DNA from 2 places in the Bradyrhizobium sp. USDA 4541 genome. Region 1 is predicted to be linked to the other one. Evidence: predicted binding sites of a transcription regulator. Region 1 holds the regulator's gene; the other holds the start of a gene.
What was found. Region 1 encodes LexA, which represses DNA repair genes until DNA is damaged. Its sites were predicted from a motif close to TGTTCNNNNTGTGTTCNG; they were not measured.
Positions count from the first base shown of each region.

Region 2: uvrA (excinuclease ABC subunit UvrA) is a predicted target of LexA. The motif match lies at 6,499-6,516, and genes of this name have one in related genera.

Region 1 covers NZ_JALJZF010000001.1:5,815,111-5,830,135, reverse strand. The annotation lists gene J2R80_RS27715 (NADH:flavin oxidoreductase/NADH oxidase) at 1-857, opposite strand, end outside; gene J2R80_RS43785 (hypothetical protein) at 1,092-1,496, shown strand; gene J2R80_RS27705 (hypothetical protein) at 1,551-1,838, opposite strand; gene J2R80_RS27700 (amino acid ABC transporter substrate-binding protein) at 2,116-3,027, opposite strand; gene J2R80_RS27695 (DUF3280 domain-containing protein) at 3,165-4,100, opposite strand; gene J2R80_RS27690 (sensor histidine kinase) at 4,337-5,758, shown strand; gene J2R80_RS27685 (response regulator transcription factor) at 5,755-6,417, shown strand; gene J2R80_RS27680 (helix-turn-helix domain-containing protein) at 6,628-7,320, shown strand; gene J2R80_RS27675 (DUF4440 domain-containing protein) at 7,422-7,868, shown strand; ZMP/ZTP riboswitch at 8,158-8,243, shown strand; gene glyA (serine hydroxymethyltransferase) at 8,280-9,551, shown strand; gene J2R80_RS27665 (hypothetical protein) at 9,639-9,794, shown strand; gene J2R80_RS27660 (HAD family phosphatase) at 10,233-10,859, shown strand; gene glp (gephyrin-like molybdotransferase Glp) at 10,886-12,097, shown strand; gene lexA (transcriptional repressor LexA) at 12,341-13,045, shown strand; gene J2R80_RS27645 (hypothetical protein) at 13,302-13,730, shown strand; gene J2R80_RS27640 (hypothetical protein) at 13,876-14,103, shown strand; gene J2R80_RS27635 (hypothetical protein) at 14,100-14,387, opposite strand; one part of gene J2R80_RS27630 (IS5 family transposase) at 14,460-14,795, shown strand; one part of gene J2R80_RS27630 (IS5 family transposase) at 14,798-15,025, shown strand, end outside.
Region 2 covers NZ_JALJZF010000001.1:6,143,694-6,158,718, forward strand. The annotation lists gene gyrA (DNA gyrase subunit A) at 18-2,744, opposite strand; gene J2R80_RS29260 (DUF2306 domain-containing protein) at 2,969-3,367, opposite strand; gene J2R80_RS29265 (single-stranded DNA-binding protein) at 3,627-4,121, opposite strand; gene J2R80_RS29270 (outer membrane protein) at 4,570-5,316, shown strand; gene J2R80_RS29275 (outer membrane protein) at 5,575-6,234, shown strand; gene uvrA (excinuclease ABC subunit UvrA) at 6,603-9,590, shown strand; gene J2R80_RS29285 (barstar family protein) at 9,600-10,013, shown strand; gene J2R80_RS29290 (glyoxalase/bleomycin resistance/extradiol dioxygenase family protein) at 10,089-10,457, opposite strand; gene J2R80_RS29295 (PRC-barrel domain-containing protein) at 10,576-10,908, opposite strand; gene J2R80_RS29300 (cytochrome D1 domain-containing protein) at 11,170-12,108, opposite strand; gene J2R80_RS29305 (SRPBCC family protein) at 12,111-12,650, opposite strand; gene J2R80_RS29310 (AAA family ATPase) at 12,809-13,573, opposite strand; gene J2R80_RS29315 (hypothetical protein) at 13,655-13,978, shown strand; gene J2R80_RS29320 (DNA-binding protein) at 14,266-15,025, opposite strand, start outside.

The DNA.
Region 1 (15,025 bases):
TTGTATTTGATCTCCTTGCCCAGGATCGGCGCCATCTCGCTGATTCCGCCCGATGAGCAATCGATCACGTCGACCCCCTTCGCTTTCAGGATCCTGGCGAGCCGCGCGCTCTGCTCCGGGCCCCAGCCGGCGTTGTCCTCGACCGACAGCCGCACGAACAGCGGCTTGTGATCCGGCCAGTGCGCCCGCACCGCCTCGGTGACCTCGATCAGGAAGCGCATCCGGTTGGCTTCCGAGCCGCCATATTCGTCGCTGCGCTGGTTGGAGCGCCCGGAGAGGAATTCGTGCACGAGATAGCCATGGGCGCCGTGCAGTTCCAGCACCTCGAACCCTGCCGCATGGGCGCGTCGTGCCGCCTGCCCCCAGGCTGCGACGAGGTCCTTCACCTCGTGCGTATCCAGCGCGCGCGGCACCGGCCAGCGCTCGCTATGGGCGATCGCGCTCGGCGCCACCGGCGTCCAGGCATCCCAGTCCTCGATCTCGGCGGTGCGTTCGAGCGGACGATCCCCCTCCCAGGGCCGGCTTGCGCGCGCCTTGCGGCCGGAATGACCGAGCTGGATGCCGGCGACCGCGTTCTGCTGCTTGATGAAGCCGACGAGGCGACTGAGCGGCGCGATGAACTTGTCGTCCCAGATGCCGAGATCGCCGATCGTGCCGCAGCCGCGCCGCTCGACCTTGGTCGATTCGACGATCACGAGACCGGCGCCGCCGGCGGCGAACTTGCCGGCATTCATCAGATGCCAGTCGGTCGGAAAGCCCTTCTCGGCGGAATATTGGTGCATCGGCGGCACCACGATGCGGTTCTTCAGCGTGACGCCGCGGATGGTCATTGGCGAAAACAGCAGCATGTCGGACATCGCTTCCTCATTATGCGTCGTTACCCGGCGTGCCGGGACCGATCTTGTGTTTGGCGCGGACGATATACGCGCCGCGCGATGGCCGATAGAGGCGCGGTGCGACCACTCAAACGGATCGCTGTAGCCGGCCGCGGCACGTTCGCGATGCTTGTTCCCTCGCGGCGATTTTTCGCGCGCATAGGAAATGATGATCGCGATACGTGTTGTCCCCGGCAACCCAGAGGAGGGACACTCATGAGAACCCGCACAATCGCACTGCTCATCGCCGGTGCCATGGCAACCAGCCCGATACTGGCGCAACACGCGGTTGCCCAGAACCTGCAAAACGAGGCCGACAAGGGTGCCAAGACCCGCAACTCCGGTGAATCCGGCTATGTCGGCGATCAGGACAGGCCCGGCGCGGCCGCAACGCCTCCGGGGCGCCCCGACACGGCCGCCGGTTCCCCAAACGCCACGACGTCCCCGAGCGCTCAAAGTTCCGGAACCGGAATCGCCGGCGCGCCGGGCAACAAGAGCGGGCCGCCCGCCAAGCAAGGCACGGTCGGCTCGAACTCGCAGAACCTGCATGTCCAGGAACAGGATTCGTCGAACATCAAGGGACAACCAGGCAACAAGAGCGGCCCACCCGCAAAGCGCTAGGCTACGCGCCATGCTGACCAGGCGGCCGTGAACCGGGATCGAGTCGCTCAGATATTATTGGGCGGCCTTCCGGCTCGCAGAGAGGTCGGTTGGGCAATTTGCGCCGCATTCAATCGACTTCTTCTGGTCGGCAACGCGCCATACCAGCAACGCGACCAGGACAATGATGGTGACGGTGAGCTTGGCCAATGCATCGTGGTTCAATGTCGGCTCCGCAGAACAATCGGCATAACGGAAAAAATTAGCTGCAAACGGAATGTGACCCCGGCACCCTTTGGGGCCGAAGGCCGACGCTGGAGACGTCCACCAGGCCCGCATTCGATTCGGGCCGGCCGACGTCATGATGGTACGGTCCTGGCGCGGTCTGCAAGCTTCTCAGTCTGCATGGCAGCATGGCACGGCCGGCCGCAGCCTGTTGGAACATTGTCATCGATGTGCGGTTCAGTGGTTGTCCTCTGATTCATTGCCCCAGAGGCACACACCACCTCCTGCGGCCCCAGCCGTCACGCTGGGGCCATAAATCATTGGAGGTGCACCCGGACTGCCGCTCGGCGCGGGGGTGAGCGCAGCGGCTTCCGAGAACCACAATCGATTTGCGCTGGCACACCCGCAAGTGACGCTACTTGCCGACCTCGTACACGTCGGGATCGAAGCTCGAACTCGGATGGGCGAACGCGTGGCGCAGCGCCGGCGACATCGGGACGTTGTAATTGATACCTTTCGGCGGGGTCGGCGCTTCCAGCCACTTCCTGTACATGACCTCGATCTCGGGGCTCTTGTAGAGTTCCGCCGTGGCGCGGTCGGCGAGCACCTTGAACGGGGTGTCCTCCCTGCGCAGCATGATGCCGAACGGCTCTGCCTTCGAGAACGCCTCCTCGCTGATCATGTAGAGCGAAGGCTGCTTCGACCGCGCGATCGCAACCGCAAGCTGGACATCGTCGAGCGCGTAGGCCTGGGCGCGATCGGTCTCCAGCATCAAAAACGCCTCGGCCTGGTCCTTGGCCGGGAGAACGTTGATGCCGAGCTTGCGTTCGGTGTTGACCTTGATGAGCTGCGTGAGGTTCACCGAGCCCGCAACGGCGGTGACGGACTTGCCCTTGAGGTCGTCGATCGTGTTGATGCCAGCGGATTTCTTGGCGGCAAACCGTGTCGCGCTGAGAAAGTGCGTGTTGGTGAAGGTCACCTGCTTCTGGCGGTCCGCGCTGTTGGTGGTCGCCGAGCAATGCAGATCGATCGTGCCGTTGACCATCAGCGGAATGCGGTTCGACGAGGTCACCGGGAGGTAGTCGACGGCGATGTCAGATACGCCGAGCTCCTTCTTCACGGCATCGACGATCTTCAGGCAGATGTCGAGCGCAAAGCCGATCGGCCGCTGATTGTCGTCGAGATAGCTGAAGGGAACGGAAGCCTCCTGAAAGCCGAGCGTGACCTTCTTCGTCTCCTTGATCTTCTGCAGCGTGCCCGACAGCTCCTCGGCCGCCGCGGGGCTTGCGGCGAGCGTGAGGGCGAAGAAGATGGCGGGCAAACGCATCGGCGGCTCCTGTGCGGTGATCAGGCGGCGGTGATAGCGCACGCATGAGCCCGGAGCCAGATGACGGTGTGTCTAGCAGCTATCGCACTTTGCTATGGTCCGCCTGCCAGAGTTGCAGCCGCAGCCGCGAAGCATCCCTAGCGCTGCGCCCCACCTTCGAGCAGGCGATCGCCGACCAGGCGGACCGCGCCACGGGTCCAGGAATAATCGGCGCCCATCCGCAGGCCGCTGTCGCCGCGTGAGACGACCGCGCCGCTGCGGGCCTCGCGCAGCTGGAAGCCGATCGTGTATTCGGTCCGGCTGACCCGCCTGATCACGCCGATCAGCGATTGATCTGCGCCGAGCTGTTGCGCGATCGCGGCCTCGCAGCCGTCGCAGTCGCGCAGCGCACGCGCCTTGACGGGCTCGGCGGTCGCGCCGCCGGTATCGACCAGGCGGTAGCGGCCCGACTGCGCAAGCCGGTCACGCACGCCCTTGGTCACATCGGCGAGGTAGGCCGCATCGGCGTCGGCAAGGCCGGATGCCGGCGCCGCGGAGGTGTCCTCAAGCTCGAACTCGAACACCGCAAGCCCGATCGGCGCAGCCGTGGCGGTCTGTGCCGGCGGCAACACGGCCGCGAGCACGCCGAGCACCTCGCGCGACACGAACATCCGCGCATGGTCCCATGCGTCGTCATTGTCGCCGCGAAACGTGTAGAGCTTTTCGTACAGCACGCGGCTCCCTTCGACATCGACGACCGCCACCTTGGCCCACTGCACCAGCGTGCTCATCTTCTGCACGCCGCCGACCACCTTGATCCGGGCCTCGCCTGCGGACGCCGCTGCTGGCACCAGGCGATAGCGCGGCTCCGCGGCGACGTCGGCGCGCAGCGCGCGCATGAACGCGTCGAGCCGCTTCTGGTGCACGGCGGTCTGGTCGATCACCTCGCCCGAGGTGTCGACGTAGCTGAAATCATCGATGCTGACGCCAAGGTGAGATGCCGGCACCGTGCCGGTCTCGGCGCGCGGCGGACAAGGTCTGGCCAGAAGGCCGGTCAACGCGAGGGCGAGCAAGACGAGGCGCGACTGGTGCATGATTGGGCCTTTCAGCTGCTGGCGCGGGCGGGTCGGTCGCATCCTGGGCCAACTGGCCTCCGCGCCGCAGCGGAGTGCCTCCCGCCCGGTGCCGGGAAAATTTCACGACGATGGTCCGCGCCCGAAGAACGGCTATGGCAGCGCTTCTCGGCGCCTCCGTTCTGCCGTTTAATGTGCGTGACGACCCTGCCCGCGATCGCGCGCCGAAGCCCGCCTTCGATCTTGAGGATACGCCAATGTGGAATTGGTCCGGAAGCGATCTGAAACTGCGGTTGACGTTGCGCGTGGCGATCGTCTCGACGCTCTGCTTTGCCGTCATCTCCGGCTATTTCCTGATCGAGGCCGACCGCTCGGTGCGCGGGCGGATCGCGGCCGTTGCCGATGTCGCCGCCAAGACGCTGGAGCTGCAGCAGAGCAAGATCCAGTGGCTGAACAATGCGCGCTCCGAATTTCCCGATCTCGACGGCGTTGCCGCCTCGGTCATGACGCCGGGACTGTGCCTCGCCTTTCGCAGCAATAGCGGCGAGATCAGCCAGCGCTTCTGCGGCGGCTCGCAGACTGACACGGCCGCGCCGCCGCTGGCCTTCGCGGCGCTCTATCGCCGCCTGTTCGATCCCTGCCGCGAGGTGGTGCGGCAGGTGGTTTCGCGCGGCAATGCCATCGGCGAGGCCGTGGCCTGGATCGATCCGGCGGTGCCGACCGCCGAGGCCTGGCACGATGCCGGCCGGCTGATGGCGGTGTTCATGATCGCGCTGCCGCTGCTCTGCGCCCTGGTCTATGCGGCGCTGGCGCGCGCGCTGCGTCCGACGCGGCAGATCCGCGACGGGCTCGAGCGGATCGCCGCAGGCGACCTCGCCGCGCGCCTGCCGCCGTTCGATCTCGCCGAACTGTCGGCGATCGGCGATGTCTTCAACCAGCTCGCCGAGCGCCTCGCCGCCGCGCTCTCCGACCGCAACGCGCTGACGCAGAAACTGATCCTGGTGCAGGACGAGGAGCGCCGGCACCTCGCGCGTGAGCTGCATGACGAGTTCGGGCAGTCGCTGGCCGCAATCCGTGCGCTCGCCGCCTCGGCGCGCCAAACCGCGGCCGCGGATTGCCCGCCTTTGCTCGCCGAATGCGACGGCATCGCGCGGACCGCGACCGACATGATGGAGACGTTGCGCGGCGCCCTCTTCCGGCTCCGCCCGCCCGATGTCGACGAACTCGGACTTGCGGCCAGCCTCGAGGGCCTGGTCGCCGGCTGGAACGGCCGCAGCCGCGGACAGCCACGGTTCGAGATCACCATATCGGGATCGTTCGAGCGCCTTGTCGCCTCCGTCAGCGCCAATCTCTACCGCATCGTGCAGGAGGCGCTCACCAACGCCGCCAAGCATGCCGGCGCCACGCGCGTCATGCTGCGGCTTGAGATGCGCGAGGCGCCGCCTGGCGGCGGCGACAGCGCGATCGTGCTCGCGATCGACGATGACGGCCAGCCCGGCGATCCGCAAGGCGATCCCCAGCTCAGGTCCGGCCTCGGCCTGCTCGGCATGCGCGAACGGGTCGCCGCGCTGGGCGGGCGGCTCAGCTTCGAGACCGGACAGCCCAGCGGCTCCTCGCTCCGCGTCATCGTTCCCGTCGCGGCCAGCCGAGAGGCCGCACCGGTGGAGCGCGCGGCATGAGCCACGCGGCGCGCACCATCATGCTGGTCGACGACCACGCCGTCGTCCGGGAGGGCTACCGGGCGATGCTGCAGAAGCAGCCGGGCCTCTGCGTCGTCGCCGAAGCCTCCGACGGTGTCGAGGCCTACCGCCTCTACAAGGAGACCGGGCCCGACCTCGTCATCATGGACCTGTCGATGCCCGGCATCGGCGGCATCGAGGCCATTCGCCGCCTCCGGCAGTGGGACAGGCGCGCAAAAATCCTGGTGTTCACCATGCACCAGAACGCGGCCTTTGCCGTGCAGGCGATCCGCGCCGGCGCGAGCGGCTATGTCACCAAGACCAGCCCGCCGGAGACGCTGGTGCACGCCGTGATGGATGCGCTGTCGGGCAAGATCGCGATCAGCCCGGATATCGACCACGAGCTCGCGCTCAGCCACCTTGCCGGCGAGACCAAGGCGGCCGACCTCCTGACCGCGCGGGAATTCGAGGTGCTGCGGATGCTGCTCGCGGAAAACACCACCGAGGAGATCGCCGAGGCACTGCACCTCAGCCCCAAGACGGTCGCGAACCTGCATTCCCTAATCAAGGACAAGCTCGGCGTCGGCACCGATATCGAGTTGGTCCGCCTCGCGCTGCGGCAAGGCATCCTCACGCAGATCGATCTCGGCGAACGCTGAGCCCACGGTGGCACCAGCCAGGCCGCGTACTGGCAAATCGAGCCGCATCTGCCTCCGGGCAAACCGAACATCGAGCCGGCATCGTCGAATGGCCGAGTCTCGAGAAAATCGCGTAACAGACCTCCAGGACAGCCTCGATGCTGGCTCGTCTGGGACATAGTTCAGAACCTGGACTACCTTGGTGGCCCTCGTGATGCTAAAGTTCTCGTCATGAAAGGCTATGGATCATTTTGCCCCGTAGCCAAAGCTGCGGAAATTCTCACGGAGCGGTGGACCCCGCTCCTGCTCCGCGAACTGTTGCTGGGGTCCCACCACTTCAACCAGCTTCGCCGCGGCATCCCGCAGATGTCGCCGACCCTCCTCTCCAAGCGCCTGCAAACGCTAGAAGAAGCCGGGCTAATCTCACGCAGATCAGGCGATAACGGGCATTGGGAGTACCATCCAACCCAGGCAGCCAGGGAAGCCAGGCCAATTATCGATGCAATGGGCTATTGGGGCCACAAATGGGCTCGCAGCCAGCTCACACCCAACGAACTTCACGCGGGCCGGCTCATGTGGAATATGCGCCGTTCGTTCGATCTAAGGCACATTCCATGCGACTTCGTTCTGTACATCGAGATTGCGGACGCTCGGCCAAAGCGCTGGTGGTTTGTTGTGAAGAAGGAGGAAGCCGATCTTTGCTGGGATGACCCCGGCTTCAAGGTCGATATCAGCCTCTATGCGAGTCTGCTGACGCTCGTGCAGATTTTCGTAGACGAGATGCCGCTGCTACGGGCGTGTGAGCTCGGCAAAATCGAGATCGACGGTCCCAGGCATCTTGTGAACAGCATGCGGACTTGGTTCCCACGCAGCAAATATGCCGATGAGGCGCCGGCGGCCGCAGATCGAGTCTCAGCCAGTTGAGGATATCCAGTCCACTTTCTGGACTAGTGGTTCTGCTTGCCTCGGCTATAGCGTTTGCGAATGCGCTCCCGCGCTAAGCATCTCAGCTAAAGGAGGCAAAGATGAGCCGCCCTTCTCTTCTTTCTTGCACCCTGTTGTTGATCTTTACTTGTACTTGCGTCAGTCCCGCAGGGGCAGCCCCACCTGCCGACGAACTTTCCTCGGCGGCTGCCAAATGGGATGCCGCCATCAACAACGCAGACTTCGATGCCCTGTTACCGTTGTATGCCGCTGACGCCAGATTGATGCCGCCTGGTGCGCAGCCAGTCACCGGCCCTTTGGCAATCCGTAATTTCTTTGCCGAGCGGGGAAGAAGCGTCAGAGATCACAAGGTTGAGCTGCTCGATGTGTTGCCCATGGGAAAATACGCCTACACCACCTCGCATTTCACGGCCACGCTAGTAATAAATGAGAAGGCGGCGCCAATTTCTGGCAGCACCGTGAGACTGCTTGAACGCCAACCCGACGGGCAGTGGAAGATAAAGTCTCATATCTTCGTCAAGGAATAGATTCGCGGGTGCCACAGCCACACGGTCAGCCACCCCGCAAGCCTGACGGCCCGCAAGTGACGGATGGTCATGCACCTTATTGGCCCTCAGCCGAAGACGGCATTGATCATCGGGACATCGGTTCATTGGGTAAGCCGGACGTCCCTCGGTTTGGTCGCCATTGCCGTGGCTGTCGCCAGATGTTCGATCTCGCCCAACGCTGGGCCCGCGGCGGCGCCAGCAACCAACCCTTGCGAGCCCGCCGGGGATTGGATAGCCTTCTGCTCGCGATGAGCCTCGCAGGCTCATTCGTCCCTCGCGCGACTGGCGAGCTTACGTGGAATTGACCACGGTGAAGCGCGAAGGGTTTCAACGCCGTTCGCCTGGGCAACCCGTTCAGCTGATGATCCAGCGTCTTAGGGAGCCCGGACCATGCCGTCATTCCGCAATGAACTCCATCTCAACGATTCGGAAGTTGCCCTTGCGCTCGAGGGCGAAGAGCGCCGCCAGCAAGACGGCGTCGAGCTGATTCCGTCGGAGAACTACACCTATCCCGAGGTGCTCGAGCTGCTCGGATCGGTGTTCACCAACAAGTATTCCGAGGGCTATCCGGGACGTCGCTATTACGGCGGCCAGGAATTCACCGACCAGATAGAGAACCTTGCCCGCCAGCGCGCTTGCGCGCTGTTCCGCGCCGAACATGCCAACGTTCAGCCTCTGTCCGGGTCGCCAATGAACCAGGCCGTGTATCTCGGCCTGCTGCAGCCCGGCGATACGATCTTGGCGATGGACCTTTCACACGGCGGCCATCTCACTCATGGCGCGCCGGTGTCGCACATGGGGCGGCTCTTCAACTTCGCCCGCTACAAGACGCAGCCGTCAAACGGCGGCGCCATCGATTTCGATGAGCTCCGCGCCATGGCCCGGCACGTCCGCCCGAAGCTGGTGCTGTGCGGCTACAGCTCTTATCCGCGCGATCTGGATTATGCGTCCTTCAAGAGCATCGCCGATGAAGTGGGTGCACTGACCATGGCCGACGTCAGCCATTACGGCGGCCTGATCGCCGGCAACGCCTTGCGCAATCCGCTCGATGCGGGTTTCGACGTGATGACGACGACATCGCACAAGACGCTTCGCGGGCCGCGTGGCGGCATCGTTCTTTGTCGCCGGGAGTTCGCCGGCAAGATAGACGCGTCGGTGTTCCCGGGATTGCAGGGAGGTCCGCACATGAACGTTGTGGCCGGAACCGCGGTCACGCTGAAGAAGGCTTCGACGTCCGATTTTCATGCCTATGCAAGGCTGGTCATGCGCAACGCGAAGGTCCTGGCCGAAGCGTTGATGGAACGCGGCATGACGTTGATCACCGGCGGAACCGACAATCACATGATGGTCGTGGATACCGTGGCCAGCGTCGGCGTGGACGGCAGCGCGGCCGAGAACATCCTCGACGCCGTTGGGATCACCGCAAACAAGCAGATCATTCCCGACGATCCGCATCCGCCGCTCAAGCCGAGCGGCATTCGCCTCGGGACGCCGGCGGCGACCACGCGCGGCATGGGCGAGCCCGAAATGCGCCTGATCGCCGAACTCATTGCGGAGTCCCTCCGGTCGAAGGGAGATGCAGCGGTCGTCAAGCGACTGAGGTCGATCAGCGTCGAGATGTGCCGCGCTTTCCCCGTTCCGGGGATCGCGCCGCCCTCGTAGGCGGCCGACCTGCGTTCCTGTTCCGCGCCCGTCGCGTCACTCGGCAGGTCGTGAAGGTTCCCGGGGGAAGGACCGGAACGGAAATCGTTGCTGTTCGTTGGACCGCATGATCTCGAAGACGGAGCGTCCAACGCCGTGACCCGGAAAACCTTGCAAGCACGCTCGGAACAGGCGCTCGTCGTCATCATTCTCAGCACCGGTGCGCTGATCGGTTACCTCGGCTTGGCGCTGTCCAGGCTGTGAGAGCGACGCCGGCGGGCACCAAGCCGCCGGCAGGTATCAAGTCGCTTGGTACCCTGAAAGCGCGCGCGCGTGCCACTGAGTTGCCCGACGCGGCAAGCCAAGCCCCGTAGCAAAAATATAGGGTGAAACGAAGAGCAAGGCTCGGACAGATCATGTCGCGAGAATGCGGATGTTTGACGCACAAGCGACGACACCCGCCGTCGTCCCGGCGAAGGCCGGGACCCCTTACCCCAAATCTCAATTGTTGCGCGACGCTGGGGCCACGATCCCGTTCCTGATCAAATGCGGTGGTTATGGGTCCCGGCCTTCGCCGGGACGACGGTGGTGTGCGCGGGAACAGTCTCGCGATGGATGCAACGCCACGTACAATCCACACACCGGTCACTGAAATCGAGGACATTGCCGCCTGCCCGCAATTCTCGTACACGGTTTCATGCAATGACCTCGCAATTCACTCCCAACTCCGTCGACGTGCTGCTGTTCGATATCGGCCGCGTCGTGCTCGACATCAACTTTGACAAGGTGATGGCGCACTGGGCGCAGCATGCCGGGTGTGCGCCCGCCGAGCTCGCCACGCGCTTTGTCGTCGACGACAGTTTCAAGCATCATGAGATCGGCCGGATCGACGACGCGGCATTCTTCGAGAATCTGCGCCGGACGCTCGGCATCAACATCACGGACGCCCAGTTCCTCGAAGGCTGGAATGCGATCTTCACCGGCGAGATGCCGGGCATCGCCCCGCTGCTCGCGGCGGCCGCCAAGCGGATGCCGCTCTACGCCTTCTCCAACACCAATCCGGCCCATGTCGCGCATTTCTCGGTCACCCATGCCGAGCTGCTCAGCCATTTCCGCAACGTCTTCCTGTCCTCGAGCATCGGCTTCCGCAAACCCGACGCCGAGGCCTATGATCATGTGGTAAAAGCCATCGGCGTGCCGGCGTCGCGGATCCTGTTTTTCGACGACCTGGCCGCCAATATCGAAGGTGCGCGGGCCCGCGGCCTTTATGCTATCCACGTGACATCGACGGATGACGTGGCAAGGGCTTTGACCGCACTTGGAATTTGAAGATTAGGAATTGAGGAACTCTGAGCGTGGCCCTGATGCCGGTTGCCGATGCCCTGTCCGCCGTCCTCGCCGGCGCCGAACCGCTGCCGGAGGAGATGGTCGCGCTCGATGCCGCCTACCACCGCACGCTTGCGCACGACCTCGCGGCGCTCCGCACCCAGCCGCCGCAGCCGATGTCGGCGATGGACGGCTATGCGGTGCGCGCCGCCGATGCGGCTGATCTAAAGGCCCGGCTCAAGGTGATCGGCGAAGTCGCCGCCGGCCGGCCGTTCGACCGGACGGTCGGCGCCGGCGAGGCGGTGCGGATCTTCACCGGCGGCGTGATCCCCAATGGCGCCGACGCGGTGATCATCCAGGAGGACACCGCCGTCGACGGCGACCACATCACGATCACGGAGGCCGCCAGCGTCGGGCGGCACATCCGCCCGGCTGGGGTCGACTTCCGTGAGGGCGAGGTGCTGCTCGCCGGCGGCAGCCGCCTGTCCGACCGCGCGCTGTCGCTGGCGGCCGCCATGAACTATCCGGGACTTGCGGTGCGCCGCCGCCCGAAGGTCGCGGTGCTGGCGACCGGCGACGAGCTGGTGATGCCGGGCTCGCAGCCCGGCCCCGGCCAGATCGTCTATTCCAACGGCTACGCGCTGCGGGCGCTGGCGCGCGCCGAGGGCGCCGAGACCGTCGACCTCGGCGTTGCCGCCGACACGGTGGAGGCGACCACGGCGGGCATCCGCCGGGCGCGCGAGGCCGGTGCCGATGTCCTGATCACGACAGGCGGCGCCTCGGTCGGCGACCACGATCTCGTCAAGCGGTCGCTGGAAGCCGAGGGCGTCGACATGACGTTCTGGCGGATTGCGATGCGGCCCGGCAAGCCGATGATGCATGGCCGGCTCGGCGCGATGAGGGTGATCGGCCTGCCCGGCAATCCGGTGTCGTCCTATGTCTGCGCCTTCCTGTTCCTGGTGCCGTTGATTCGGGCGCTGAGCGGCCGGAAAGTGATTCATCATCGCCGCACGAGCGCCCTGCTCGGCCGCGACCTCGCCGCCAACGACCAACGCGAGGACTATCTGCGTGCACGGCTCGAAGCGCGCGAGGACGGCACGTTGATCGCAACGCCGGTGACGCAGCAGGACTCGTCGTTGCTCGGGAATCTCGCTGCGGCACGGGCACTTCTCGTGCGCCCGCCGTTCGCGGCGGCGGCCGTCGAAGGCAGCGAATGCGAGATCCTGACACTGCCCGAATAGGGTTTTCGCGCCCCGCCGATTGTGCGTTGCCCGACACGTTCACCGGAAATTAAGTGGTTGCGGAACACATATCGAACATATAGTGTCCGTTCATGATTTGTTTCGAGTGCTGGTGTCTACATTCGGGAAGCTGCATGGAAGCAGGTGCATCGAGCACATGCTCCTGAGGTCAGGCCCGGCCTGCAGGCCCCACCAGAAGAGTCTCGGAATCGAACGACGCTATCAACCGGGGGAATACTCGAGATGCTCACGCGCAAACAGTACGAACTACTGCGTTTCATCAATGAACGTCTGAAAGAGGCCGGCGTACCGCCCTCCTTCGACGAGATGAAGGATGCGCTCGACCTGCGCTCGAAGTCCGGTATCCACCGCCTGATCACTGCGCTGGAGGAGCGCGGCTTCATCCGCCGTCTGCCGAACCGCGCCCGCGCCATCGAGGTCATCAAGCTGCCCGAACTCTCGGCCGGCGGCGGCAACGGTCGCCGCGGCTTCACGCCCAGCGTCATCGAAGGCACCCTCGGCCGGCGCGCCAGCACGCCGCCGATTGCCGAGGACGACGGCAACCGTCCGGTCGCGGTCCCCGTGATGGGCCGGATCGCCGCCGGTACGCCGATCGAGGCGCTGCAGACCCGCAGCCACACCATCAGCGTGCCGCCCGACATGCTCGGCGCCGGCGAGCACTACGCGCTCGAGGTACGCGGCGACTCGATGGTCGATGCCGGCATCCTCGACGGCGACATGGCGCTGATCCAGCGCAACGACGTCGCCAATACCGGCGACATCGTGGTGGCGCTGATCGACGAGGAGGAAGCGACCCTGAAGCGCTTCCGCCGCCGCGGCGCATCGATCGCGCTCGAGCCGGCCAACACCGCCTATGAAGTGCGCATCCTGCCGCCGAACCGGGTCCGCATCCAGGGCAAGCTGATCGGCCTTTATCGCAAATACTGAATTGCAAATACTTGCGGCGGCCGGGAACGAGCAACACGTCGGATCGTTCCTTGCATGATAGTGTAGCGTACGGCCTGCCCGATGCGCTCCGATACCTCTCGCGCAGCGTCGCGTGTTTGTGATCGGAGCGATCTCGGACCAGTCGTACAATCGCCCAGAAACGAGCAGACGCTCGTTCGCTATCGTCCACTCTGGTAGAGGCCCTAATGCCTCAAGGAGAGGCACGGGTCGCTACCTCGAAATGAGGAGCCATCCGATGTGTGACTATAGTCTGCACGCCGTGGCATCGCGCCCCGCCATTGTCGGAGAGACGCTGATCACGACGACGTTCCGCGGCACGTCGACCCGCGGCTTTGCTTCGGAGAATGACCCCACTGTCGCGGTCTGCATGCTGCCGGGCACCGAGCTCGCTTTCGCCGAGAACGTTCGCTACGACAGCCGCTGGATCTGGACCAAGACGCTGAACTATCGCGTCGGCGTATTCAACGAAGTCGAGCCCGACGTGCCCGATCGGCATCATGATGCGGTCGAATTCCCCGACGGCAGCCATGTGCTGGTGACCCAGCTGGTCGAGGGACAGCGCGTCAGCGTGCTGCAATTGCCGGCGCTGCATCCGCCGGTCGAGCAGAAGCCGAAGGTTGTGGAGCGGCGGCCTTCCGCATTCGCAACGCTGTTTTTGGGTTGAGCGCATCGTCGCCGTGGAATGAGCTGTTCGGCGGCGGATGACCTAAGCAATTTCGGGCGACCCCGGACTCCCGCTTCCGGGGCGCAGAAGGAGATTTGCGTCGGCCGGCACCTTGGCGCATCATCGGGTACGGAGGACGTGCGCGGTGGTCGATAAGGTCACATGGCAAAAGGCTGGACGCGTCACGGAACCGGGCCGCTACATGTTCCGGTTCGGTTGGCTGACGGTAACGGCCGACGACCTGAAAGTCTGGGAGCAATTTCCCGAGGCTTCCTTCACTCTCGTCAAGAAGCCCGACGCCGGCCCCGACTCCGACGAATACCATCTCGGCCTGTTCGAGCTGCCGAGCGCGCCCTTGCCGGACCACGGCTAATCATCGCCCTGCAGATCGGTCTCGGCCGGCGTCGCATCCACCGCAGGCCGCGGCGCGGGGGCGCGTAGCGTCGTCTCGCTCTCGCCGTCGCCGGGAACCGCCGGCGACCACGGCCGGTCGATCCCGCCGGGCTTGACCGCATCGACGACGTAGCCGTCCCTGCTCCGTCGCAGCACCAGCGCGCCGTGGCGGCGCAGCCGCTCGGCATCGATCACCGATGCCGCGCAGCCCTGCGGCGCCGGCCGCGCCGTCACGATCAGGCCTGCGCGCTCGCAGTCGTCCACTAGGTGGTGTGGACTCTAAGGATTCCCTTTTGAGAGCAAATCAGATTCAAGGCTTCTTTTTGGGAGGCGGCCTTGGGTGTGATGGAGCGTTTGGTGTTGAGCGACGCGGCCTGGGAGCGCATGGCGCCGCTGATCATAGGCCGGCCCGATCAGAAGGGCTCGACCGGGCGGGACAACCGGATGTTCGTGGAAGGTGTGCTTTGGATCGTGCGTACGGGCTCTCCTTGGCGTGATCTTCCGGAGGCTTTTGGAGATTGGAACAGCGTGTTCCGGCGGTTCAGTCGATGGAGCCGCAAGGGTGTCTGGTGCCGCATCTTCGAGGCGATGTCCGAGGATCCGGACTTCGAATATCTGATCGTCGATTCCACCATTGTCCGGGCGCATCAGCACGCCGCCGGGGCGAAAAAAGGGGGTCTGAAGATCAAGCGATCGGGCGCTCGCGCGGCGGCCTGAGCACGAAGATACATATGGCCGTACGCGGCTTGGGATGCCCCGTGCGGTTCACGCTCACCGCGGGCCAGAAGGGCGATGCACCACAAGCCGCTGCATTAATCGAGGGGCTGCCCGCCGAGGTCGTCATCGCCGATACGGCTTATGACGCCGATCGTTTGCGCCAAGACATCGCCGCCAAAAAGGCG
Region 2 (15,025 bases), 330 kb from region 1:
TCTCCGAAGCGGCGGCGCTAGCCGCCGTTGCCGTTCTCGCCGTTTTCCTCTTCAGGAATGTGCTCGACCGAGACCACGTGCTCGTCCTCGGCGGTGTCGAACACGATCACGCCCTGGGTCGAGCGGCCGGCGACGCGGATATCGGCCACCGGGCAGCGGATCAGCTGACCCTTGTCGGTGACCAGCATGATCTGGTCGGCGTCCTCGACCGGGAACGACGCCACCAAATTGCCGTTACGGTTGTTGACGCTCATCGCGACGATGCCTTTGCCGCCGCGGCCGGTGGTGCGGTACTCGTAGGACGAGGTCCGCTTGCCATAGCCGTTGACGGAGACGGTCAGCACCACCTGCTCGGCCGCCGACAGTTCGGCATAGCGCTCCTGCGACAGCTGGATCGCATTCGCGGTCTCCTCGCCCTCGGCCTCGACCGGCTCCTCGGTCGCGGCCTCGCCGGCCACGGCGCGGCGCATCTTCAAATAGGCCGAGCGCTCGTCCGAGGTGGTCTCGACATGGCGCAGGATCGCCAGCGAGATCAGCTTGTCGGCCTCGGGCAGCGCAATGCCGCGCACGCCCATCGAGGTGCGGCCGGTGAAGACGCGCACATCGGTGACCGGGAAACGGATGCACTGGCCGCCGGCGGCGGTCAGCAGCACGTCGTCATGCTCGGTGCAGATCTGGACGTCGACGATCGCCTCGCCTTCCCCGAGCTTCATGGCGATGATGCCGGAACGGCGCACGTCGACGAAGTCGGACAGCTTGTTGCGGCGAACGGTGCCGCCGGTCGTCGCGAACATCACGTCGAGATTGGCCCAGGAGGATTCATCCTCCGGCAGCGGCATGATCGTCGTGATGCGTTCGCCCTGCTCCAGCGGCAGGATGTTGATCAGCGCCTTGCCGCGCGCGTTCGGCGCGGCCATCGGCAGCCGCCAGACCTTCTCCTTGTAGACCTGGCCGCGCGACGAGAAGAACAGCACCGGCGTGTGCGTGGAGGCCACGAACAGGCGCGAGACGAAATCCTCGTCGCGGGTCTGCATGCCGGCGCGGCCCTTGCCGCCGCGGCGCTGCGCCCGGTAGGTCGACAGCGGCACGCGCTTGACGTAGCCCGCATGCGACACAGTGACGACCATATCCTCGCGCTGGATCAGGTCCTCGTCCTCGACCTCGCCTTCCTGCTCGATGATTACGGTCTTGCGCGGGGTGGCGAACTGCTGCTTCACCTCGGCCAGTTCGGTCTTGACGATGCCCTGCACGCGGGCGCGCGAGCGCAGGATGTCGAGATAGTCGGCGATCTCGGCCGCGAGCTTGTCGAGCTCTTCGGAAATCTCGTCGCGGCCCAGCGCGGTCAAGCGCTGCAGGCGAAGGTCGAGGATGGCCCTGGCCTGCTCCATCGACAGCCGCAGCGTGCCGTCCTCGTTGATGCGATGCCGGGGATCGTCGATCAGCGTGATCATCGCCTCGACGTCGCGTGCCGGCCAGTCGCGTGACATCAGGGCCTCGCGCGCGGTGTTCGGATCGGGCGAGGTCCGGATCACGCGGATGATCTCATCGATGTTGGCGACCGCGATCGCGAGGCCGACCAGGATGTGGGCGCGGTCGCGCGCCTTGCCGAGCAGGAACTTGGTCCGCCGGGTCACCACCTGCTCGCGGAACGCGACGAAGATGGTGAGCAGGTCCTTCAGATTCATCGTCTGCGGACGGCCGGAATCCAGCGCCAGCATGTTGGCCGGGAAATTGGTCTGCAGCGGTGTGAATCGGTAGAGCTGGTTCAGCACCACGTCGGGCACCGCTTCGCGCTTCAGCTCGATGACGACGCGATAGCCGTCACGATCGGACTCGTCGCGCAGGTCCCCGATGCCCTCGATCTTCTTCTCTTTGACGAGATCGGCGATACGCTCGACCATCGTCGCCTTGTTCACCTGATAGGGAATCTCGGTGATGATGATCGCTTCGCGATCCTTGCGGATGGTGTCGATCGTCACCTTGCCGCGCATCACGATCGAGCCGCGGCCGAGGTGGTAGGCGCTGCGAATGCCCTGACGGCCGAGGATGACGCCGCCGGTCGGGAAGTCCGGTCCGGGAATGATGTCGATCAGTTCGTCGATCGTGAGCGCCGGATTGTCGATCAGCGCCACGCAGGCATCGACGACCTCACCGAGATTGTGCGGCGGGATATTGGTCGCCATGCCGACGGCGATGCCGCCGGCGCCATTGACCAGAAGGTTCGGGAACCGGGCCGGCAGAACCGACGGCTCTTTCTCGGAGTTGTCGTAGTTCGGCTGGAAATCGACCGTTTCCATGTCGATGTCGGCCAGCACGGCGAGCGCCGCCCGGGTCAGCCGCGCTTCGGTATATCGATAGGCGGCCGGCGGATCGCCGTCGACCGAACCGAAATTGCCCTGGCCGTCGATCAGCGGCACGCGCAGTGAGAAATCCTGCGCCATGCGGACCATCGCGTCGTAAATCGACTGGTCGCCATGCGGGTGATATTTACCGATCACGTCGCCGACGACGCGGGCGGATTTGACGTATTTCTTGTCCGGCGTATGTCCCTGCTCATGCATCGAATAGAGGATGCGCCGGTGCACCGGCTTGAGCCCGTCGCGCGCATCTGGCAGCGCACGCGACACGATCACGCTCATCGCGTAATCGAGATAGGACTTCTTCATCTCGTCGAGGATGGAAACGGGACGAATATCTGAGGGTCCCGGCGGCTCGCCGGGCTTGTGGTCGTCGTTATCGGACAAAGGGGAAATCCGGTCGGTTCTACTGGGGAATCATATAGCCCATCCGAGGCCTGATAACCACCCTTGCGCGGCTCCGGCAAGCCGTTTTTCCGTTCGTTTTTTCATGCACTTACGGGGGGAGCGCCAAGGTTCCCACGGCTTGGTCGGGAAGCGCGTGGCGAATGGCGAACAGCAATGGAAAAATCCCCTATCCGCCACCCGCCATTCGCTACTTGTCTCTCCCGTCAGTGGCCGAAGACCACCGCGTGCATGATCCGCCCGGGGATGAAGGTGAACAGTCCGGCGATGAGCAGTGCGCCAAAGAAGATGCCGATCATCGTGAACCTGTGGCGGCGGACATTGTGGCTCCGTGCGGCCGTGACGCCGAGCGCCAGCATGGCGAGCGAGAAGATCGACAGCAGGTGGATCGGGCTCCAGGGACCGACCAGCTGGATCTGATGGATCCAGAACGAGCTTCCCGCGACCACCAGCATCAGGATCACCCAGATCCAGCCCAGGGTCCGGTGCGGCAGCGTGCCCTTGGGGGCGGCCAGCTGGATGGAGCCGAGCACGAAGGCGGCCATTGCGGCAAAGGCGTGGAGCGGGACCGCAGGCGCGGTGTCGAGCAATGGCGCGAGGCTCATGATGGCCGGCCCTCGGGTGAAGCTCGCGGCCAAGCATCAAATGCCGCAGCCCAATGTAAATATCATTTACATTAGGCTGTGTCAAAGTCCAGGGAACCCGCATCCCCTTACGTCGAACCACCGACGTTCCGACAGAGAGTTACCGAGTTATCCTCATATTCCACACGAGGAAATTGCTGGTGCCGATCGCAACGACCGTTCCGGGAAATGATCTTCACGGAACGGCGCCTGACGGAATCGACGGAAGCGCGACCGCTGCTCAGAACGGGATGTCGTCGTCCATGTCGCTGTTGCGGCTGCTGCCACCACCCGCGGCGACGGCGCGGCGCGGCGCCGAGCTGACCGGTCCGGCCGAACCGAAATCGCTGCCGCCATCATCGGAGAAGCTGCTGCCCCCACCGCCACGCCCGTCGAGCATGGTGAGGTTGGAGTTGAAGCCCTGCAGCACGACTTCGGTCGAGTACTTCTCGACGCCGCTCTGGTCGGTCCATTTGCGGGTCTGCAACTGCCCCTCGATGTACACCTTGGCGCCCTTCTTCAGATACTGCTCGGCGACCTTGCAGAGGCCCTCGTTGAAGATCACGACGCGGTGCCACTCGGTCTTTTCCTTGCGCTCGCCGGTGCCCTTGTCGCGCCAGGTTTCCGAGGTGGCGATGGAAAGGTTTGCGATCGGACGGCCGTCCTGCGTCCGCCGGATTTCCGGATCCTTGCCGAGGTTTCCCACCAGGATCACCTTGTTCACGCTTCCTGCCATCGCATCATCTCCACTCAAAAACCGGGCGTCCGGACATTCGGCCGCCACTCTCAACCTTCGCCACTTACGCCGCAGGCGTCGTGGATGACCCTATACGCCGGTGCCGGCTCGTCGCCTTTGCCGTCTCGCGGTTATCCACGGATATCGGGATATAGCACCGGATCCGGCATCGTTCCAGTTTTGTTCGCCACAACCATCCGTAGAAGCGGCGAGTGCCGTCAGAGCGGCAGTCGATCTCGGTGCAGGCCGACGCTCGGCAGCAAGATTTAGAAAAACAACAAACAAATCAGCAGCTTGCCTTATCGATACTTCTCCCGCGAGTGTTGCATTTGGGAGACTGCGTTTGCGGTTGAATCAGCGTATAGCTCCAACCATGGCGCGGGCGCTCGCGTCTGGGATCGTGCTTCGGGACCGTTTGGAAGCCGATCGGGGTGCTGGGGGATTGATAATGAAGAAGTTTTTGCTCGGTACGGTTGCTCTGATTGCGTTTGCTGCGCCTGCCGCGGCTGCCGATCTCGCTGCGCGCCCGTACACCAAGGCGCCGCCGCCCGTGGTTGCCCCGATCTATGACTGGACCGGCTTCTACATCGGCGCCAACGGCGGCTGGGGCTCGAGCCACAATTGCTGGGACCAGCTCCCGGCCGGCATCTTCCTCGCATCAGATGGTTGCCATGATGCAACCGGCGGCGTCGCCGGTGGCCAGATCGGTTATCGCTGGCAGGCTGGCGCTTGGGTGTTCGGCCTCGAAGCGCAGGGCGACTGGGCTGACCTGAAGGGCAGCAACAACAGCGCGATCTTCCCGGGCCTGTTCACCAACCAGTCCAAGATCGACGCGTTCGGCCTGTTCACCGGCCAGATCGGTTACGCCGTCAACAACGTGCTGCTCTACGCCAAGGGCGGCGCGGCGCTGACCGACAACCGCTTCAACACCTACTTCACCCCAACCGGCGTGCTGGTCGGCAGCGCCAGCGACACCCGCTGGGGCGGCACCGTCGGCGCCGGCATCGAAGTCGGCTTCGCGCCGAACTGGACCGCGGGCATCGAATACGACCACCTGTTCATGCAGGACAAGACCTATAACCTGATCGCCCCCAACGGCACGCTGAACAGCACCATCCGCGATCGCCAGGACGTCGACCTCGTTACCGTCCGCGTGAACTACAAGTGGGGTGGTCCGGTCGTCGCGCGCTATTGATCGCGCCAGGCCGATTGATCCAGACGAAAGGCCGGCCTCGCGCCGGCCTTTTTGTTTGCGCGCCTGTTTGTGCGCCGGCTTTTTCGTTGCGTGTGCACGCGCACCTCACCGGGGCCGTTTTCGGTGCGTTGTGGTTTCGCGGATACACACGTTCCGGCATTTCTCTGTAGAAGCACCAGCACGTCACGCGACACTGCTGTGACGCTCTCTTCAAGATATCTGAAGGGACAACAAGAAAATGGGACTGGGACTTTGAAAATGAGGACTGTTTTGCTGGCCTCGGCCGGCATGTTTGCACTGAGCGCTTTTGCACCGGCAATGGCCGCCGACATGGCGGCACGCGCGCCTTACGTGAAGGCTCCGCCGCCGGCCGCGATCTACAACTGGACCGGCTTCTACGTCGGTGGCTTCGGCGGCTACGCCAGCGAGAACTCCGGCACCCCGAGCATGGAAGGCGGCTTCGGCGGCGGCACCATCGGCTACAACTGGCAAGCCGGCAACATCGTGTACGGCCTCGAGGTCGACGCCGCAGGCGCTGACATCGACGCATCGGTCTCCGCGCTCGGCGTCACCGCCCGCAGCAAGATCGACTCGCTCGGCACCGTGCGCGGCCGCCTCGGCTTCGCCGTCGACAAGGTGCTGTTCTATGGCACCGGCGGTTACGCCTGGGCTAACAACGAGGTCAGCGTCACCGCGCTCGGCGTGACCGCCTCGCAGAGCAACTTTCACTCCGGCTGGACCGTCGGCGCCGGCGTCGAGGCGTTCATCGCGCCGCAGTGGTCGATCAAGGGCGAATACCTGTATCGCAGCCTCGACAGCGAGAACTATTTCGGCGTGCCGTCCGGTACGCTCGAGCTGCACAGCGCCCAGTTCGGCGTCAACTATCACTTCGGCGGCCCGATCGTCGCCAAGTACTAAGCCTGAGCGAATTGCCTGACCGCCATCGGCGGTCAGATCGCACTGAAAGGCCGGCCTAGCGCCGGCCTTTTTGCGTAAGCGCGTTTTCGAGCGAAGTGAATTGCGGTTCGCGTCAGGAAAACGCGTCACAGCAGGAATCCAGAGCTCCCGTTCCGATCCCATCGAAGCGCGAAAAGGCTCTAGCGGAACCGGCGCTGCTGACGGCTGCTGCCATCAGGCAAACTATCCGTTGATGGACGCGACTCAGCACTGGAAATTGTCCACCGTTCTTCCTACGTTCCAGTCTTCACACCCCATCGGCGCAAGGTCCCGGCATCACCGGCGATGCGCGCCCAAAAGGCGCCAAGCATGCGCCCGGAACTGTCGCTATGGATGAAGTGCTCAAGGCGAAGCGCCAACAGAACGCCGGCTCCTCATCGCGCGCCATCACGATCCGTGGCGCGCGCGAACACAATCTGAAGAACATCGACGTCGAGATTCCCCGCGACAAGCTCGTGGTGTTCACCGGCCTGTCCGGCTCCGGCAAATCGTCGCTCGCGTTCGACACCATCTATGCCGAGGGCCAGCGCCGCTACGTCGAATCGCTGTCGGCCTATGCGCGCCAGTTCCTCGAGATGATGCAGAAGCCGGATGTCGACCAGATCGACGGCCTGTCGCCGGCGATCTCGATCGAGCAGAAGACCACGTCGAAGAACCCGCGCTCCACCGTCGGCACCGTCACCGAGATCTACGACTACATGCGCCTGCTCTGGGCGCGCGTCGGCGTGCCCTATTCGCCGGCCACCGGCCTGCCGATCGAGAGCCAGATCGTCTCGCAGATGGTCGATCGCGTGCTGGCGCTGCCGGAAGGCACCCGCCTCTATCTGCTGGGGCCGGTCGTGCGCGGCCGCAAGGGCGAGTACAAGAAGGAGCTTGCCGAGTATCTCAAGAAGGGCTTTCAGCGCGTCAAGATCGACGGCACCTTTTACGAACTGTCCGAGGCGCCGGCGCTCGACAAGAAATTCCCGCACGACATCGACGTCGTGGTCGACCGCATCGTGGTGCGTCCCGACCTCGCCCAGCGCCTCGCGGAAAGCTTTGAGACCGCGCTGAAGCTCGCCGAGGGCCTCGCCGTGATTGAATATGCCGACGCGCCGGCGGCGGCCGCCCAGGACGACAAGAAAGAGGACAAGAAGAAAACCGCCAAAATCCACGACAAGAGCGGGCCCGAGCGCATCCTGTTCTCGGAGAAGTTCGCCTGCCCGGTCTCCGGGTTCACGATCCCCGAGATCGAGCCGCGCCTGTTCTCGTTCAACAACCCCTATGGCGCCTGTCCGGCCTGCGGCGGCCTCGGCGTCGAGCAGCATATCGACGAGGACCTGGTCATCCCCGACAAGGAGCTGACCTTGCGCAAGGGCGCGATCGCGCCCTGGGCGAAATCATCCTCGCCCTACTACATCCAGACCCTGACCGCGCTCGGCAAGCACTACAAGTTCACGCTCGACACCAAGTGGAAGGACCTCACCAAGAAGGTCCAGAACGCGCTGCTGCACGGCTCCGGCGACGACGAGATCAAGTTCTCCTATGAGGACGGCGTCCGCTCCTACGACACCAAGAAGCCGTTCGAGGGCGTCATCACCAACATCAACCGCCGCTACCGCGAGACCGAGAGCGAGTGGGCGCGCGAGGAACTCGGCAAGTATTTCTCCGACGTGCCCTGCGAAGGCTGCAACGGCCACCGCCTGAAGCCGGAGGCGCTGTGCGTCAAGATCGGCGGCAAGCACATCGGCGAGATCTCCGAGCTCTCGGTCAAGCGCGCCGGCGAATGGTTCGAGACGGTGCCGGAGGCGCTGAACGCGCAGCAGAACGAGATCGCAACGCGCATCCTGAAAGAGATCCGCGAGCGCCTGACCTTCCTGCTCGACGTCGGCCTGAACTACCTGACGCTGTCGCGCTCCTCCGGCACGCTGTCCGGCGGCGAGAGCCAGCGCATCCGCCTCGCCTCGCAGATCGGCTCGGGCCTCACCGGCGTGCTCTACGTGCTGGACGAGCCGTCGATCGGCCTGCACCAGCGCGACAATGCCCGCCTGCTCGACACGCTGAAGCGGCTGCGCGACCTCGGCAACACCGTGGTCGTGGTCGAGCATGACGAGGATGCCATCCGCCTCGCCGATTACGTGCTCGACATCGGGCCCGGCGCCGGCATGCATGGCGGCCACATCGTCGCCGAAGGCACGCCCGACCAGATCATGCGCAACCCGAAATCGCTGACCGGCAAGTACCTCACCGGCGAGCTTTCGGTGCCCGTGCCCGACCGGCGGCCGCCGAACCATCGGCGCACCATCAAGGTCGTCAACGCCCGCGGCAATAACCTCAAGAACGTCTCGGCCGAGATCCCGCTCGGCCTGTTCACCTGCGTCACCGGCGTCTCCGGCGGCGGCAAATCGACGCTACTGATCGACACGCTCTACAAGTCGATCGCGCGCAAGCTGAACAACGCCAGCGAGGGCGCCGCGCCACACGACCGCATCGAGGGCCTCGAGCACATCGACAAGATCATCGACATCGACCAGTCGCCGATCGGCCGCACGCCACGTTCGAACCCCGCGACCTATACCGGCGCGTTCACGCCGATCCGCGAATGGTTCGCCGGTCTGCCCGAGGCGAAGGCGCGCGGCTACGAGCCCGGGCGCTTCTCCTTCAACGTCAAGGGCGGCCGCTGCGAGGCCTGCCAGGGCGACGGCGTCATCAAGATCGAGATGCACTTCCTGCCCGACGTCTACGTCACCTGCGACACCTGCAAGGGCAAGCGCTACAACCGCGAGACCCTCGAGGTGCTGTTCAAGGGCAAGAGCATCGCCGACGTGCTCGACATGACCGTCGAGGAAGCCGCCGAGTTCTTCAAGGCGGTGCCGCGCGTGCGCGAGACCTTCCAGACCCTGCACCGCGTCGGCCTCGACTACATCCATGTCGGCCAGCAGGCGACGACGCTGTCGGGCGGCGAAGCCCAGCGCGTCAAGCTGGCGAAGGAGCTGTCAAAGCGCGCCACCGGCCGCACGCTCTACATCCTGGACGAGCCGACCACCGGCCTGCACTTCCACGATGTCGCAAAACTGCTCGAGGTGCTGCACGAGCTGGTCGCCCAGGGCAACACGGTGGTGGTGATCGAGCACAATCTCGAAGTCATCAAGACCGCCGACTGGGTCATCGACCTCGGCCCCGAAGGCGGCGACGGCGGTGGCGAAATCGTCGCCTGGGGCCCGCCCGAAGACATCGTCAAGGCCCCGCGCAGCTACACCGGCAAGTTTCTGGCGCCGGTGCTGAAGAAGGCGAACAGCAAGCCGAGGAAGAGCTCGGCGAGCGAGGCGGCGGAGTAGCGTTGGCAGATGAGCGAGCTGCAAACATTGTTCGCTTTCGGAAAAGACAGCGTACCCCATACCACAGCGGCGCGCGCCGATATCCCCGGAAACGTTGCGGACAAGGCAGCGCTCTTGGCGACGCTCGCCAGGCAACTGGGATTTCCCAATTACTTCGGAAACAATTGGGATGCGTTCGAGGAATGTATTCGCGATCTCTCGTGGTTACCGCACGGTCCCGTGCTTGTGGTGCACGCCGACGTGCCCTTGGTTGGCGATCCGGCGAGTGCGATGACTTACGTCGCAATACTGAATGACGCTGCTAACAAAATGGCGCGATCGGAGGGCCGTCCACTCTTGGTCGCATTTCCTCCCCAGCATCGTGACCGAGTCATGTGGCTTCTTCGAGCAGACGAAGCCCGCAGCAATCGTAGGGCGGATTAGCGAAGCGTAGTCCGCCGACCTAGTGCCACAAGAGCGGCGGGTTCCGCCTGCGGCTAACCCGCACTACGGCCGGTCTCAGTTCCCTCGGTAAGTGGCTATCTGCCAGACGTTTGCCCAGGCATCCCGGACCGTCGCTCGTCTCTCGCCATAAGGCGTATCCGCGGGGGTCTCGATCGATTCAGCGCCTGCCGCGATCGCACGACGATAGGTCTCGTCTGCGTCCGGAACATAGACGTAGAGAAAGGCCGGCATGGCCTCGCGGACGCCTCCGCCGTCGCTGATCAGGATGATCGAGTCTCCGATCCGGATTTCCGTTGGCGCGCCGGAGCGAACTTCGCCCTGCGCGTCGAAAGCGTCTCGAAGGAATCTGGCCAAGCCGGTGAGGTCGCTCGTGACAATTCGCGGTATGACGGAGGGCCAGCCGGCGGGCTTGAACTGGGTCATGTGCCTGACTTAGTAGCCCGCATGAGCGGAGCGATATGCGGGGTCTATCAGCCGAACAAGTTGACCGCTCCCGCATGTCGCTTCGCTCATGCGGGCTACGGCAGACCTCAACTGCGCACTACACTGCCCAATAATTCGGGTGCGTGTAGGATCGCGAGCGGTCGCCCCAATCGAATTCGTCGCCGTCGAATTCGCACGGCCCGGTGCGCAGGTCCTCCAGCGTCACCCCGGCCTCGAAGGCCTGCCGCACGGGATCGAAGTGCAGCGCGGCCCATCTGACGGGATAGTGGTGGTGGGTACTCAGCACGCCGCCGGTCTTGATGATGGCGTAGGCCACCATTCCGCTCACCTTGTCGAGCATCAACCGCTCGATCGAACCGAGCTTTGCGCCGTCGCGCCCGTAGACGCAGACATGTTCGACCCGGTCACTGGGCACCAAGGTATGATGCATGGCATCCTCCCTGTGTTCCGCTTATTTGCCCGATAATATATGCCTGCCGCGCTGGTGAGCCAATGGGCGCGGCTCGGCGACAGGCCGCAGGGGCCGGTTGGCTCTACCCTGCGGCGGCGGACGCTTGCACAATTTCGGAATAATAAAAACGTACCGCTGATTTGCCCGACGCGTCAAGTCGCTTTTCCGAGTCTCGGCGGCAGCCTGCTCCTTTGCATGGGGTTGTTTTCGATATTTTGGGACACCCCACGCACCTTCCCCCTACTCCGTCCGTCTGAGGAACGCCCCGAACGCGCGCGGGCCGTCGCCGACCTTGACCTCGCCTATCACCTTCATCTCGGCGGCGTCGATCATGCTCAGCGTGTTGCTTTCCCAGTTCGCGACCAGGATGCGCTTGCCGTCGGCGGTCGCCTCGATGCCTTCGGGGTAGTCGCCGACCGTGATCCGCTTCACGGGCTGCAACGTCGCGAGGTCGAACACGCTGACCTTGCCGTCATACTGGTCGGTGACGAAGCCGCGGCCCTGCGCCAGCGCCACCGCGTAGGGGCGCAGGCCGACATGCACGCGGCCGATCTCGCGCGCGGTCGCGACGTCGATCACCGAGACGTCGCTGGTGCCGACATTGGCGGTGTAGGCACGCTTGCCATCGGCATCGATGGTGACACCAAACGGCCGACTCCCGACCTTCACGATCCCCCTCCGCTCGCGCGAGGCGGTATCGATGATGGAGACGCTGTCATCGTCGCGATCCGCCGACAGCAGCAGCAGCCCATCCGGTGTCACCGCCAGCCCGGACGGCGATGCACCGACTGCGATACTTGCGACGACACGCCGCTCTCTGGCATCGATCACCCGCACCGCGGCGGCGTACCAGTCGGCGACATAGACCATCGCGCCGTCGGGCGCGACCGCGATGCCGAGCGGCCCGCCGCCGACATCGACCCGGCCCACCACCTTTCGCGCCGACGCGTCGACCACCGTGACCGCCTTGGCATCCGGGCTGGTCACATAGGCGAAGCGGCCGTCATTGCTGACAGCAACGCCGGCGGGCTTGCCGCCGATCGCGATGGTCGCAACCGGCTTCGAGGTCGCGAGATCGACCACGGTGAGGTCGTCGCTGAGCTGGTTGGTGACGAACGCCTCTTCGGCGCGCGCGGCGCCGAGGCTGGCAAGCAGCGCGACGAGCGCAATCGCGCGCACGCTCAGGTCCCGCTCTCGATCTTCTTCTTCAGCGCTTCGAGCCCGGCCTTGTAGAGCCCGCTCACCGCCTTCACCGCGGCCTCGTCGCTCAGCTCCGGCGGCGGGTCGTTGTTGGGAAAGCCGCGATAGAACGCGCCGTTCCATTCCAGCTTCGACTTGCCGTCGGGCGCCGGCGACACCGTCAGCGTCGAGGAATAATTGGTGACCGGCAGCACCTTCACGTCGACCGCCGTGATCCGGTACGAATAGCTCATCATCTCCGGCTCGTATTTGTAGAGCTCCTCGTCGACGGTGGCGCCCGGCCCCAGCGTCAGCCGCCGCGTGGCGCCGATCTCGTTGCCCTTCTCACCCTCGGTCTTGGTGACGCCGGCGAGCCAGCTCATGTCCTGGAAATTGCCGATCACCGCCCACACCTTGGCCTGCGGCGCATCGATCTCGATGGATTCCCGCACCTTCTGGCGGGTCGGCCCATGGGCCCAGGCGGCCCCCAACACGGCCAATGCCGCCACCACCACGAAAGTCCGTGCGATCGTCCGCCTCATCCTTGGTCCTCTCCCGATGTCTGTCGGCCCTGCGCCGCCTGGCGCATTCCGCAGTTTATGATTGGAGGTTCTAGACTAGACCGGCAACCTGCTTCTTGCACCACAGCGAACTCGCACCCGCCGGCTTCCCCGGGAGGCAAGCCTGCCGGGCAGCGGCGTCAGTCCTCGATCGCCGCCTCGACGAACCCCTTGGGGTCGTCGCAGAACTCGCGCATCAGCCGGTAGTGATCGGTGTCCTTCAGGCCCACCGGCTCCAGCGCGTATTTGCTCAGCCGCAGCAGCGTCGCATTCGGATAGGCCATCAGCACCGGCGAATGCGTCGCCATGATCACCTGGCAGTGGCCGGTGCCGTTCATCCGGTGCAACAATTTGAGGAATTCGATCTGCCGCGACGGCGACAGCGCGGATTCCGGCTCGTCGAAGATGAAGATGCCCTGCCGCTGGCAACGCTCGTTGAAGAAGCGCAGGAAGCCCTCGCCGTGGGAATAGGACAGGAAGTTCGGCGGCACGTCTCCGACATCCAGCGCGGCCTCGTCGACGTAGCGCGCCACCGAGAAAAAGCTCTCGGCGCGGAAGAACCAGCCATTCGTGATCTTAGGTAGCCAGCTGGCACGCAGCGCCGACGCAAGCGAGCCGCCCATCTTCTCAACGGCATTGCCGTGGTCGACCGCGCGATAGCCCTTGCCGCCGCCGGCGTCGTCATAGCCGGCCATCACGGCGATGCCTTCGAGCAGCGTCGATTTGCCGGTGCCGTTCTCGCCGACGATGATCGTGATCGCCTTGTCGAAGCTCAGCTCGAAATCGTCGCGCAGCAGCGGCAGTACGAACGGATAGGCATCGCGGTTCGGAATTCGCGCAGGATCGAGCCAGACCCGCTTCAGATACGGCGCAGGCATGTTGATCGGGCGGTTTCGTCTGGCCATGTGCGCGGATCCGGGGAAACAATGGCGGGCGGCCCAGTTTATGATAAGAGCCCGCAACAATCCTAGATGGCCGGATGCCCCATGCCCAGCAAGTCTTACGCACTCTTCCGCAAGGCGATCCTCAACGAACAGCAAGCGGTCTGCATCTATGACGGCCGGCCGCGCGAACTCTGCCCGCACATCATCGGCCACAACAAGAGCGGTGAAGAGGTCGTGCTGGCCTGGCAGTTCGCCGGCTCGAGCTCGGGCCAACTGCCGCAATGGCGCTGCCTGCGGCTCGCTCACGTCACCGACATCAGCCTGCGCAACGGTCCTTGGCACGAGGGCGGATCGCACCGCACCGAGCAGACCTGCGTCAGCGAGATCGATCTCGACATCAACATCGATGTCCGCAAGCGGCGGTGAGCGGCCCATGCGCCCCCTGGTCAAGAGAGGGCGGCGAAGGCGGCAAGCCTCGGACAATTCATGTCGCGAGAATGCGGATATGTGACTCGCAGATAACAAATTAGGTGTCGTCCCGGGCAAGCGAAGCGCGACCCGGGACCCATAACCACCGAAGGTCATTATTGCATAACGCTGGAGCCACAGCTCGCTTCGACAACGAATGTCTGTGGTTATGGGACAGCGGAGGCCGCGGCGCGATATCGGCTCCGGCGAACGCCAGGACGACCGCCGGGAGAAAGCACCCGCCCCTACGGCTGCTCCGCCTCCTCCAGCACTTCCAGCGCCAGCTCCATCGTCATCAGCACCGGATTGTCGCCGCGCACCAGGCGTCCCTCGGCGATGCCGCCGAGATAGTCGACCAGTGCGATGTCGAGTTCGGCATGCAGCCGGCCATCCGCGTCCGGTGCGATCTCGCCCGCGGTCACCGCGAGCTCGGTCGCGAAGGGCACCACGCTGTGGCCTTCGGTGAAGACGGCGCCGATGGTCGAGCCGACGCCGCCATGCAGCCGCGCGCGCAGGATGCCGTGCTGGCGGCAGAAGCCTTCCAGCGCGCAGGCAAAATCCTGGTTCGGCCTCAGCCGCAGCGCGAAGGCATGGCTCGTGGTCCTGGCCCCACGCGGCTCGGCTGCGACCGGACCGAACAGCTTGAAATTGGTTTCGCTGTCCGCCTCGGCCAGGAACGTCGCGCCGTCAATCCCGAACGCGTTCACCTCGAACGGCTCGGCGACAATGGTTTCATCCGGCAGCATGTGGCCGCCATTGAAACGGCCGTCGGCCTCAGTCCACAGGCCGTGGCAATGAAAGAACGGCGCGCCGTCGCGTTCGCCGAAGGTCAGCGCCGCGAGCTTGAGCCGCGTCACGCCGTCGGGACGGAACGTGTCGCTGTAGAACGCAGCGTTGACGCCATCCTTCGACAGCGCCGGCATCACATAGGCGAACGGCCCGAGCGCGCCGCTTTTCGCGCTCAGGACGCCGCTGCAAAAGCCCTCCGCCGCAAAGCCGCGGCGC